One region of the Oceanobacillus aidingensis genome, then DNA from elsewhere that is predicted to be linked to it. Evidence: riboswitches for the same ligand, from Rfam matches in the RefSeq annotation. Region 1 holds a riboswitch; each other region holds the start of a gene.
The links. Region 1 has a riboswitch for S-adenosylmethionine ahead of ACFO3P_RS04840 (iron-containing alcohol dehydrogenase family protein). Riboswitches for the same ligand answer to the same signal wherever they lie in the genome.
Positions count from the first base shown of each region.

Region 2: another riboswitch for S-adenosylmethionine. It lies ahead of ACFO3P_RS20895 (carboxymuconolactone decarboxylase family protein); the one in region 1 lies ahead of ACFO3P_RS04840 (iron-containing alcohol dehydrogenase family protein).
Region 3: another riboswitch for S-adenosylmethionine. It lies ahead of ACFO3P_RS16190 (5-methyltetrahydropteroyltriglutamate--homocysteine S-methyltransferase); the one in region 1 lies ahead of ACFO3P_RS04840 (iron-containing alcohol dehydrogenase family protein).
Region 4: another riboswitch for S-adenosylmethionine. It lies ahead of ACFO3P_RS11535 (methionine ABC transporter ATP-binding protein); the one in region 1 lies ahead of ACFO3P_RS04840 (iron-containing alcohol dehydrogenase family protein).

Region 1 covers NZ_JBHSFT010000007.1:90,171-93,271, reverse strand. Annotated here, with positions in the region: gene ACFO3P_RS04855 (YibE/F family protein) at 1-110, shown strand, start outside; gene ACFO3P_RS04850 (YolD-like family protein) at 187-462, opposite strand; gene ACFO3P_RS04845 (hypothetical protein) at 459-674, opposite strand; SAM riboswitch class I at 927-1,043, shown strand; gene ACFO3P_RS04840 (iron-containing alcohol dehydrogenase family protein) at 1,141-2,241, shown strand; gene ACFO3P_RS04835 (MetQ/NlpA family ABC transporter substrate-binding protein) at 2,265-3,080, shown strand.
Region 2 covers NZ_JBHSFT010000049.1:304,493-307,593, reverse strand. Annotated here, with positions in the region: gene ACFO3P_RS20900 (LLM class flavin-dependent oxidoreductase) at 1-381, opposite strand, end outside; gene ACFO3P_RS20895 (carboxymuconolactone decarboxylase family protein) at 515-1,183, opposite strand; SAM riboswitch class I at 1,571-1,681, opposite strand; gene ACFO3P_RS20890 (acyl-CoA carboxylase subunit beta) at 2,021-3,101, opposite strand, start outside.
Region 3 covers NZ_JBHSFT010000044.1:27,172-30,272, forward strand. Annotated here, with positions in the region: gene ACFO3P_RS16185 (GNAT family N-acetyltransferase) at 1-340, opposite strand, end outside; gene ACFO3P_RS16190 (5-methyltetrahydropteroyltriglutamate--homocysteine S-methyltransferase) at 850-1,965, opposite strand; SAM riboswitch class I at 2,062-2,164, opposite strand; gene ACFO3P_RS16195 (hypothetical protein) at 2,279-2,752, opposite strand; gene ACFO3P_RS16200 (Fic family protein) at 3,040-3,101, opposite strand, start outside.
Region 4 covers NZ_JBHSFT010000016.1:66,228-69,328, forward strand. Annotated here, with positions in the region: gene ACFO3P_RS11530 (pyridoxal phosphate-dependent aminotransferase) at 1-1,155, shown strand, start outside; SAM riboswitch class I at 1,217-1,314, shown strand; gene ACFO3P_RS11535 (methionine ABC transporter ATP-binding protein) at 1,457-2,476, shown strand; gene ACFO3P_RS11540 (methionine ABC transporter permease) at 2,472-3,101, shown strand, end outside.

The sequences.
Region 1 (3,101 bases):
TCCTTATTTCGGGCCTTGGCATCGCTCTGGTTATTCCGATTGCTTCTCTGATGAGTGCATATTATTTGAAGAAGCAGAAAAAGGACATCGCGTTGGATGAGCAGAAATAGGTAAAAGCAGCCTTACGCTGTTTATGTTTAGAAATAAGCCCGAATGATTCCGCTTGGAATACATTCGGGTTTTTATCTACAATATAAAAACGTCCATTACATCATTAAACTTAATGATTGTAAAATCCTTTTGACCCAGCTTATCAACTATAGCTATGTGCTCGTCTTGATAGTTAATGCTGTCTATATATCCTTTTATATGATGAACATGACAATCCTGATAGCATTTCACTTCAATAAGCAAATTATCTTTATGTGCGATAATTAATTGAAAGCAATTCTGCTTCCGTTGCCGCTCATTTAACATTGTTTTTTCTTTCGTATTCCTTTCTTCCTGTACACCAATATTCAAGCCCCGACGCTCCTTTTTACACACCCTATGGATAAAATATTTTCTATCTTAAAGCTGCGCACCTGTTTTTTATAGTAACAATAAGCAAGAATCCTTTTATCATCTATACCTACGACGCGAATAACACGCTGCGTTACATTGTTATGGCGGTCGATATAATAGATCATGATTTTTTCCTTTTTATCCAGAGAATGATGAAGTAATCCAATCATATTTATTCCTCCAAATAAGAACTTTTGTTCTGAACATTTGTTCTTATTATATCAAAAAATAAGAAAGAGTAAACATGAAATAAATGGATGAATGTGTTTTAAAAGAAACGAGCGATAATCCGTTCAAGTATTTGGATTTTGGGACCAAAAATGGTGCTGATTAACATAATTAGCCCGCCAGCTCCCTTGCATCAAGCTATATTTGACTTTTCTCATATTTCATATTAAAATGTATCCACAGTTACATAAGAACTCTTATTGAGAGTGGCGGAGGGACTGGCCCGATGAAGCCCGGCAACCTTTCTAGAACTCGTTCTAAAAAAGGTGCTAAATCCTGCAAAGTGCATAATGTGCTTTGGAAAATAAGAGAGGACGTTTCGTAAATGAACTTATTCAACCTCTCTAGAACGAAATAGAGAGGTTTTTTATGTAGCATTTAAACACATGTAAAAGGGGTTATCTTACCATGCAAACAGTTACTGTAAAGGGATCGCCCAGCCATTATCAAATCGGTGAAGGTTCTCTGGAATACCTGATAGAAAATCTGAATGACTTGCGGGTGAAGCGGATTGCTGTAGTTGCCGGGCGTACTGCTTGGGAAAAAGCAAAACCATATCTTCCTTCTGCATTGCTGGATCAAATAGAGGAAAAAGATATACATACTGCAGATGGGCATTGCACCGTGGAACGAACTGACAGACTGGCCTCGATTTATGAAGAACAGCAAATAGATGCTGTCATCGGCATCGGCGGGGGAACAGCTCTGGATATTGCCAAAGCAGCGGCTGCCAATGCGCAAATAAAAAGTATCTTAATCCCAACGATTGCCGCCACCTGCGCAGCTTGGACGCCATTAAGCGTCTTTTATCAGGAAGATGGTGCTCATTCTCATTACACTGAGTTTCCTGAATCTAATACACTCGTAGTGGTAGAACCAGCAATTATTGCAGAAGCTCCTGTAAAATACTTAAAAGCAGGCATTGGCGATACGTTAGCCAAATTCTATGAAGCTCGCTCTCTAGTTGAAGCCTTCTACCCTGAAGGCACGCTTCCAGTCTGGCTGCAAATATCTCAATTCGCCGCTCGTGCCTGCAAGGATATTTTGCTGGATGACAGTGAAGCAGCAATCCAAGCTTGTGAGAGTAACCAAGTCACTGATGCTCTTATTCGTGTTATCGAAGCAATTATCGCAACAGGCGGTATGGTTGGCGGCTTCGGCGGAAAAGCTGGACGAATTGCAGGTGCGCATTCCATTCATAATGGGTTAACTGCTGCCCCGCAGATTGCCGATTCACTTCACGGGGAAATTGTATCCTACGGCATTTTAGCTCAGCTTGCTATCGAACAGGATAAAAACGAGCTTACGAAGCTATTAGCTTACTATGATACATGGGGATTCCCGACAAAATTAGCAGACTTCTCCATACATACGGATGATCAGGAGCTGCTGGAAACCATTGCGAAAAAAGTGACACGGGAAGAAGAATCCATTCATTTGATGAAAGAAGAAATTAATGCAAATACCGTTATCGACGCATTTTTACAACTTGAGAGTGTTACTAAATAAAAAAAGAAAGTAGGAAAATCATCATGAAAAAGAAATATTTACTTCTTATTACAGCTTTATTATTCGTTTTCCTCGCTGCTTGCGGAGGAGATGAGGAAGAGAGCGGTTCAGATTTACTTGAAGACGGCGTATTGACAGTAGGTGTAACAGCCGGTCCACATGAAGAAATTGTTGAAAAAATAGCTGAAATTGCAGCAGAAGACGATTTAGAAATTAAAACAGTTGTTTTTAGTGATTATGTGATGCCAAACGTTTCACTGGATGAAGGTGAAATTGACATCAGCAGCTTCCAGACAGAGCCTTTTATGGACAGCATGGTGGAAGAAAGAGGCTTGGATATTGTGAAGGTAGCAGATACCGTTACTTTCCCGATGGGAGTTTATTCCGAATCGGTTGATTCTCTGGAGGACCTTCCTGATGGCGCAACATTAGGGCTCCCTGGCGACCCTACAAACAGCGGACGTGCTTTATTATTATTTGAACAAGCTGGTCTTATCACATTAGAAGAAGGCTTGGGTGTAAATGCAACCGTAAATGATGTAATTGACAATCCGAAAGACCTTGAATTACTGGAATTAGACTCTGCACAAATTCCAAGACAGCTTGGCGAAGTTGATGCAGCAGCAATCAATTCAAACTTTGCAATTGAAGCAGGGCTTTCACCCAATGATGATTCGCTCTTTATCGAGCAGGATTCTACATTCGTTAACTTGATTGCAGCTCGTACAGAAAACCAAGATGATGAAGTCGTTCAGCAATTTATTGATATTTACCATACAGACGAAGTGAAAGAATTTATTGAAGAAAACTTTGATGGCTCTGTTGTTCCAGGCTGGTAAATCTTTATTTTCAGGTAATAT
Region 2 (3,101 bases), on a different contig from region 1:
ATTCGTTAAATGATCCAGTGTAGATAGCTGCCTTGCGAGTGCGTATGGTTGTGCATATGTAGCAGAAATTGTTGGCGCAAAGCCGAGATTTTCAGTGACAGCCGCCATAGCAGAAATCGGAATCAATGGATCATGTGCCGGAAGCTGTACAGCATGCCGGACAGCTGCTTCATGACTATTTTCATATACACTGTAGGTTCCAAGCACATCAGCAATAAACATGGCATCAAATTTACCGCGTTCCAGGATTTTTGCTGTTTCTATCCAATATGACAGGTCATTATGTTTTGTCCCCTCGTCCTTTTCATGCTTCCATAATCCTGTCGAGTGAGGGGAAGGTGAATTTTGAATAAATCCATTCAGGTGAATTTGTTTTGTCATCGTTTCGATAAGCTCCTTTTCTCATAAATTTTCATCTTGACCGCTTCACCAAAATCTATAATTGACTATCTCTCATTTGATGCAGTCAGCCATTGATTTTGGTATCGGCCCTTACTTCTGAATTGCTGATTACTTAAGATTCATCGAAAGCATTTAAGGCATTCACACTATGTGCCACTGCGGACCCGGCTTTTAAAGCTGCTGCCACAAAAATCGCTTCTGATATTTCCTCTAGGCTGGATCCTGTTTTTTTGGCGTTTTTCGTATGCAGATCAATGCAATACGGGCAGCCTGTGGTATGTGCTGATGCCACCGCGATAAGCTCTTTCTCCTTTTCGGTCAATTTGCCTGCTTTGATAGATTTATGATCAAAAGCAGCAAATGCCTTGAATGTATCCGCATCAATGTCACCAAATTCGGTTAATCTATTAAAATAGGATGCTTTGTACAGCTCGTCTTTTTCCTCTTCATCAAACGCATTTAGCGCATTCACACCATGAGCAACCGCTGAACCAGCCTTTAGAGCTGTTGCAACAAAAATGGCCTCTGTTACTTCCTCTTTATCAGCGTTATTTTTTTTAGCATTCCCCACATGTAAATCAATGCAGTACGGGCACCCCGTAATGTGCGCTACGGCTACCGCAATTAATTCCTTTAATTTAACTGATAATTCACCCTCAGCTAATGCTTTATCGTTAAAAGCAAAAAAAGTTTGAAACGCTTCCGGTGCATATTCTTTTAATTCTGTTATCCGGTTAAAATAAGATTTTTGATATAAACTATCTGTTTTAGTCAATGAAATCTCTCCTCATACATTTAAAATTTTGGCTTGTCATACAGTGAAACTTCAATTAGTGAAGGTTTTTCGACGCACAACTCTTTATAATAGGACGGTTAATCGCAAAAGCTCTTCGATGGGACGAGTAATCGCAGTCCCAGTCCCAGTTTCAGCCCTAGGACATCGTGAACCTGGTCTGTTTCCTTTGCCCACTGATTTGTGCTGCGATAAAATCATACAAATTGTAAATCCATCTCGTTAATTTTCTTACAGCCACCATAATAATTAAACTTTACCTATCTAATTACTCGGTTTTAAGCCATGCTTGCCCCTTTGAAATTATTCCCTCCCTACCCTTGTTTAAAAATGAAAAAACCCCTTTTCCAGAAGAAGAGGGTTTCTTTACACACTGCCTCATCTCTCAAGTGAAAACTTGCTGGAATTAGCACCATTTTACTGCGTTTCCAGTAATGGTTGCTGCGGGATTATAGGACCAGTTCCTCCCCCGGCTCTTGATAAGGAATTACATTATTTAGTTTTTTAAGATTTCTTCATATGTTATCGAATTCTAAAAAATATGTCAAGTGGAAATTTTAATTTAATGAAGCGTTTCTTGATCAAAATCTATTGATAATATTAGCAGATATCTTTTTGCTGTAAGCGGCGACTGGTTGTTTTATCACATGTAATTATATTTTCCTGCTATAGAGTACGATGCTAAATCGATTGAGCAGCTTTTTTCATCGTGTCCTTAAAATTCATCATTTAGTTTACATAATACAATTATGGTGAATTAATGTTTTTTTGTTTTCAGTAAAAACGCTTAGACCACATTCTAGCCTAAGCGTTTCCATTATTTGTTTACACTGGGTAAACCCCATGTTTTCTCTCGGTAAATTGCTTTTTCTTATTCTGATAAATGGTGAAACGTCTTGTCAGCTCGCTCCGAAGATGATCTGGATCAATGATATCATCAATAATCATTTCGGAAGCTAAGCGGTAAATATCAATGTTCTCTTTATAGGCGGCCTGCTTTTCTGCGATATATGCCTCCCTTTCTTCTTCTGGAAGCTGAGCGATTTTATTTGCTTCTACTGCATTCACTGCTGCTTCCGGTCCCATAACAGCAATCTGTGCATTTGGAAAGGCTAAACAGCAATCCGGATCGAAAGCCGGCCCTGACATCGCGTATAGACCAGCTCCATAAGCCTTTCGGACAATAACAGAAATTTTAGGTACCGTTACCTCACTCATTGCAAACAGCATTTTGGCTCCATGGCGAATAATTCCCTGCTTCTCCACTCTTGTTCCAATCATAAATCCTGGTACATCCGTTAAGAACAGCAGCGGAATTTCAAACGCATCACATAATTGGATAAATTTTGTTGCTTTATCTGCTGAATCCGTAAAAAGAACGCCTCCTTTTACACGTGGCTGATTAGCAATGATTCCTATACTTTGACCGTTGATACGGGCCAGCCCAGTAATTAATTCTGGAGCAAACCGCTTTTTTATTTCACAAAAACTGCCTTCATCAATTGTACGGTCAATCAGTTCATACATATCAAAAGCAGCATTTTGATTTTCTGGAATAATTTCGCTGATTGGCTTATCAAAGCTTTTTGGTTCTACAGATGCTGCTTTTTTTGGCTTCTCACGAAAATTAGCAGGAAAATACGTTAAGTACTTCTGTGCAAATTGAATCGCTTCTTCTTCGGTATCTACTAAAACATCGCCTACTCCTGAGGTTGTACAGTGCATCTTTGCTCCGCCCATTTCCTCTAAAGAAACCTTTTCGCCAATGACCTTTTCAGCCATTCGCGGTGAACCTAAATACATCGATGCGTTCCCATCAACCATGACAACGATATCACAAAAGGCCGGAATATAGGCACCGCCGGCAGCGGATGGACCAAACAATAAGCAGATTTGCGGCACTCTT
Region 3 (3,101 bases), on a different contig from region 1:
TTTTATTTACGGGAGAAGTGATGGAGCGGATGATTTTCCGATCAGCCATTTTAACTTTGGTGAAAAATTTCTCATAAAGTGTTTTTCCAATGTCTTTCTTCCTGTAATCCGGGTGTACACCGACAAAATGAATATATGCTTCATCTGACTGATCTTGAGATAAAAATCCAATTAAAAAACCTATTATCTCGTCATCTTCTTCTGCGATAAAGCTGGTATTCTTAAAATGTTGAAAAAATAATTTAGGCAGCATTCCTGCCATATCACGCCCGCCCCACCAGTCGTTTATCTGCGGAATCAGGACATCATAATCCGAACTTTGTAAACTGCGAATTTCCATTCTACATTCTCCCTTTTATTTGAAACGATGTACTATCATTCGTATAAATTCTTTTATTTACCATGATAAAACAGCTGAATATTCTTATTGTTATTACTAATATATCAAAAAATTATAATGATTTCTTTCTTTGTTTGAATTTTTTTGGAATTTATATTTAATTTTTCACGCCCGTATGTTAACCTTGATTTAAATTAGGTTGACAAAGAGAGGAGCGTTTTTTTGTTCAAATCGTTTAAAAATCAATTCATCCTTTCGTCAGTTGTTTCAATATTATTCATCATAAACACTTACTTACTTTTTAATTTTACTTATCAAATCAGTGACATAATGGCAAATTTATTTTTGTTCATCACCTTAGCTTCCGTTTTCAATACTGGTTTATTAGCTCAAAAGTATTTTCATTCAAAACAATCTTCTCTAAATGATTCATAGTACGTATTCAAAAAAGTTCGACAAAAAGGAGATTTGGAAAGCTCACCTCTCCAAATCTCCCTTGCTCATCACTCTTATTTCCAGACATCTTCAGCAATTCGCACAACATGCCGGATTTTTTCCCATTGCTGTTTCTCACTCAATAAATTCCCTTCCTCTGTGGAAGCAAACCCGCATTGAGGACTCAGGCAAAGCTGATTCAACGGTACATAGCCCGCCGCTTCTGTAATTCTTGCTTTAACAGCCTCCGGATCTTCCAGCTCGCTGAACTTAGACGTGATAAGACCCAGCACAATGAATAAATCATCACGGTTCACATGGCGTAAAGGTTCAAATCCGCCCGAGCGGTCATCATCAAACTCCAGGAAAAGACCATCCACCTGTAAACCGCCAAAAATCGTTTCTGACACCGCCTCGTAACCGCCGCTTGACATATAGGTAGATTGGAAATTCCCCCGGCAAATATGCATTGTTACCAGCATATCATCCGGTCTGTTCGCAATCGATTCATTGATTGCTCTCGCACATAATTCAGCTGTTTTCTCTGGATTTCTTCCTTTTTCAAGCAACGAATTTCTGCCCTTCTCTGAGAAAAAGGTTGCCCAGGACGTATCATCCAACTGTAAGTAGCGGCAGCCTTCATCGTATAATGCCTGAATCACCCCTTGATAAGCAGCAACCAGGTCATCAATAATGGCTTCATCATTTTCATAAATTCCTTCTTCAAAATCCGCCCGGAAAAAGAGCATGTTCGGACTCGGAATCGCAAATTTTGCAACCGCATCCCCGGCAATACCATGCAGGAATTTATAATGCTCAATCATATAATGATTACTAAAACCAATTTTACCGGTTACCTTAATGCCTCGTTTTTTCGTTTCCACACCAGTGAATTGCAAGCCTTGCTCCGCGGTATAGCCTTCCACGCCATCGAAGCCTTCCAGAAAATCAAAATGCCACCAGGCACGGCGAAACTCCCCATCTGTCACCGATTGAAGACCTGCTTTTTTCTGCTGTTCTACCAGTTTGATAATTTCCTCATCTTCCAATTGACGCAATTGTTCTGCACTGATTTCTCCTTTTGCCCTCTGGGCACGCGCTTCTTTTAAACGCTTGGGACGAAGAAAACTCCCTACATGATCTGCTCTGAATGGAGCCCGTGTATTTTTTGTCTCTGCTGATATCGCCATCGAATACCCCTTCCTCTTTGTCTCCTATATTCATTCTATATTCCATTAAAAAAAACCCCTTCCGAAAATAGAAGAGGTTCGATATGATAAAATCTCTTCTTATCTTCAAGCAAAAATGCTTCTGGAATTAGCACAGTACAAATCAACGTCTGCTGCTAAGGCTTCAGCGGGCCAGTCCCTCCACCTTTCTCGATAAGAATATATGGAATTATACGAATAATTACAGTTTACTTTACATGGAAGCAATGAATTCGTCAAGGAGAATCCCAAAATATAGGAATCTTTCTGCGATCGATTTTAAATCAAAATTGCGTTACCTTTTTTTATCGGAAAAAATTTTATAATCTTCACTGATCACAAAAGCAGAAAAATACAAGCAAAAAAATAAAATAGCTGCTCCTTCCCATGATACACTAACCCTCGTAAATAGGGGCTCAATACATATTTTATAAAAACTAACACTAAGCAACCATTGAACGACATAACTCCAAAGCATTACTTTCTTTGTCTGTTTCATTTTCGCTGCTTTAAGGATTAGCATATATAACAAATCAAACAGCATCCCCACCACGTAAGACAGAAAAAGCAATCCTCCGAAGTAAAGAAAATTAATAAAAATACTATCAAAAAAATGTATTTCGATAAGATTCCAGCCTGCTAAAATATTAGATAAACCATATGTTATTAAAATAGGAATGGCTACAATAACTGCGATACTACCCATTACTAGACCAACAGTAAGCAAATTGGCAACAAGGGTAGAAAAATCCATTTTTTTATTATTCAAAATTCATTGAATCCTCCTTGTCTATACCTATATTATAAGGGACTATTACATCCTAATGAATATATATTCTTTTAACTCACTGTACTACAATATCAACTGAAGATTTCCCTAAATTTTCATGTTTCTGAAACGACAGTAACAACTTTTTTATCGCTCAGTTAGTTTAGAGCCATTCGCTCCCCAAATTTTGAGCTGTAGTTTTCGTAGCAAATTCATCTTCTTTTTGATTTAATTCCATCCTATCACATCCTATGTGCCGATAAACTTCTACTAAATGAAGGTTCTATTTATAAATCTTTTAAAAAAGCTAAATAATTTTCTAACGTTTTCACCTCTCGCTCGGCTATAA
Region 4 (3,101 bases), on a different contig from region 1:
CGTGTAGAAAAGCTTCCTGCTCAATTTTTTGCATCCCTTGCCGGCAAAGTCGCTGCAGCCCTGGAAGAAGGAAGAGATATTATCAATCTCGGACAAGGCAACCCGGATCAGCCGACACCGCCGCATATTATCCGTACACTTCAGGAAAGCGCCGAAAATCCGGCTGCCCATAAATATTCCCCTTTCCGCGGTACCGATGAATTAAAAGGGGCTGCAGCACAGTTTTATAAAAGAGAATATAATGTCGATTTAGATCCTGCTTCAGAAATTGCTATTTTGTTCGGAAGTAAAATTGGCTTGGCAGAACTCCCTTTAGCTGTTATGGATGAAGGCGAATTAATGCTCTTGCCAGACCCTGGATATCCAGATTATTTGTCCAGTGTTTCATTAGCAGACGTTACTTATGACACGTTTCCATTATTAGAGGAAAACAATTTTTTACCAGATTATGCTGCCCTGACGCCGGAACAAAAGAAACTTGCCAAGCTATTATATCTCAACTATCCAAACAACCCGACCGGAGGTGTCGCAACGAAAGAATTTTTTGAAGATACCGTTGCGTTAGCGAAGGAAAATGATATCGGTGTTGTTCATGATTTCGCTTATGGAGCCATCGGTTTCGACGGCTATCAGCCAATAAGCTTCCTACAGACAAAAGGAGCGAAAGATGTCGGCGTTGAGCTGTACACCCTTTCCAAAACCTATAATATGGCCGGCTGGCGAGTCGGTTTTGCTGCTGGCAACAAAGATATGATCGAAGCGATTAATATTCTGCAGGACCATTTATTTGTCAGTCTTTTCCCAGCTATTCAAAAGGCAGCTGCGGAAGCATTATTAGGGGACCAAAGCTGTGTCACCTCGCTTGTGGAACGCTATGAACAGCGCAGAGATGTTCTCATAGAAGAATGCAGACGTATCGGCTGGGAAGTCACTGCACCGAAAGGCTCTTTCTTTGCCTGGCTCCCTGTACCAGCGGCATTTACAAGTGAAACATTTGCTGATTATTTATTACAAGAGGCGGATGTAGCCGTTGCAGCCGGGAATGGTTTCGGAAAGAATGGAGAAGGTTATATACGCGTCGGATTACTCGTAGAAGAGAATCGTATTCGCGAAGCTATTCGACGTATTGAGAAACTGCAGCTGTTTCAAAAATAAATATTGACGAAACTTGTAAAATAAGATACTTTTAAAGAATACAATTCAATTACTACCACACCTCTTATCCAGAGCAGCTGAGGGACTGGCCCGTTGAAGCTCGGCAACCTTAAAAAAAGGTGCTAATTCCAGCAAGACACCCGTCTTGAAAGATGAGAGCAGAAAATAAGATTACATTTTCGAGCCTCTCTTACCCTAGAGAGGCTCTTTTTTAGAAATTGTATCGATTCTGACAAGACAGCTGCAAACAATATTACCTATCAACTGCAGCATAATGATAGAAAGGCAGGAAAAACAGCAGATGATCAAATTAGAGAATGTCACAAAAGTTTTCCCCTCCAAAAAAGGAAAGGATGTTACTGCACTGGACGATGTGACGATTTCTGTCAATAAAGGAGAAATCCATGGCGTAATCGGCTACAGCGGTGCAGGAAAAAGTACATTAATTCGCTGTGTCAATTTACTGGAGTCTCCTTCGAAAGGAAAGGTTTGGATTGATGGAACCGACTTAACGAAGCTGTCAAAAGAAAAGCTCCGGCAAACAAGACAAAAGGTCGGCATGATTTTTCAGCATTTTAATTTATTAAGGACTGCCAGTGTCTATGATAACATTGCGATTCCATTAAAATTACTCGGCGTACCGAAGGCAGAGGTTAAGGAAAGAGTCATGAAATACTTAGATATTGTCGATTTATCTGAGAAAAAAGATGCTTATCCTTCCCAGCTTTCCGGCGGTCAAAAGCAGCGTGTCGCTATTGCCAGGGCGCTGTCACAGGAGCCACAGGTCCTCCTGAGCGATGAGGCAACCAGCGCACTCGACCCAGAAACGACAAATTCCATTCTCGAACTATTATTAAAAATTAATGCAGAGCTTGGGATCACAATACTATTAATCACGCACGAAATGAACGTTATCCAAAAAATATGCGATTATGTCTATGTTATTGAAAATGGAAACCTCATTGAACAAGGTTCGACGATAGAACTATTTACAAAACCTAAACAGCCGACGACTAAAAAGTTCTTAAATACCATTTCACAACGAAAATTATCGGATCGTTTAATTGATGAATTGAATTTAGAAGGCAAAGTAATTCGTTTAACCTTCCTTGGTGAAAATACAGGTCAGCCGCTGTTGTCTAAGGTAACACAGCAATTTTATGTAGAGCCGAATATTCTGACTGCCAATATTATCGAATTAAAAAATGGCATTGTCGGCAACCTTGTCGTTCATTTGATTGGCAGTGAGCATCAAGTAGAACATTCTCTCTCCTTCTTAAAAGAACAAGGCGTAGAAGTAGAAGAATTGGGGGTGAATTAACATGCAGGCATTTATTGATCAATGGGGTTCAGAGTTTTATGATGCCATAATAGAAACTCTTCAAATGGTTTTAATCTCTTTGTTTTTCGCTGTTATTATCGGCGTTATTTTAGCTATTCTATTAGTTTTGACACGTCCGGGACAACCCTTGCAAAATAAGTTTGTTTATCAGTCTTTAAACCTGCTGATTAACGTCATCCGGTCCATTCCATTTATTATTCTTTTATTCTTTATGCTTCCTTTCACCAAATTGATTGTAGGTGTAACCATTGGTGTAAAAGGAGTTATTGTGCCGCTCGTTGTCAATGCAGCTCCTTATATCGCCAGACTGATTGAATCCTCCCTGTTAGAGGTCAACCAAGGTGTTATCGAAGCATATCGAGCGATGGGAGTAAAGACACATCAAATTATTTGGAATGTGATGCTGCGTGAAGCGAGACCAGCCATTGTTCTTGCATTAACCATCGCAACAATCAGCCTTATCGGGGCAACTGCTATGGCCGGATTAGTCGGCGCTGGAGGCCTGGGTGACTTAGCTTACCGATTTGGACACTTGCGTTATGAAACAGACGTCATGTACGTTACGGTTATTATGCTCGTTATTATCGTTCAAGGTCTTCAGTCT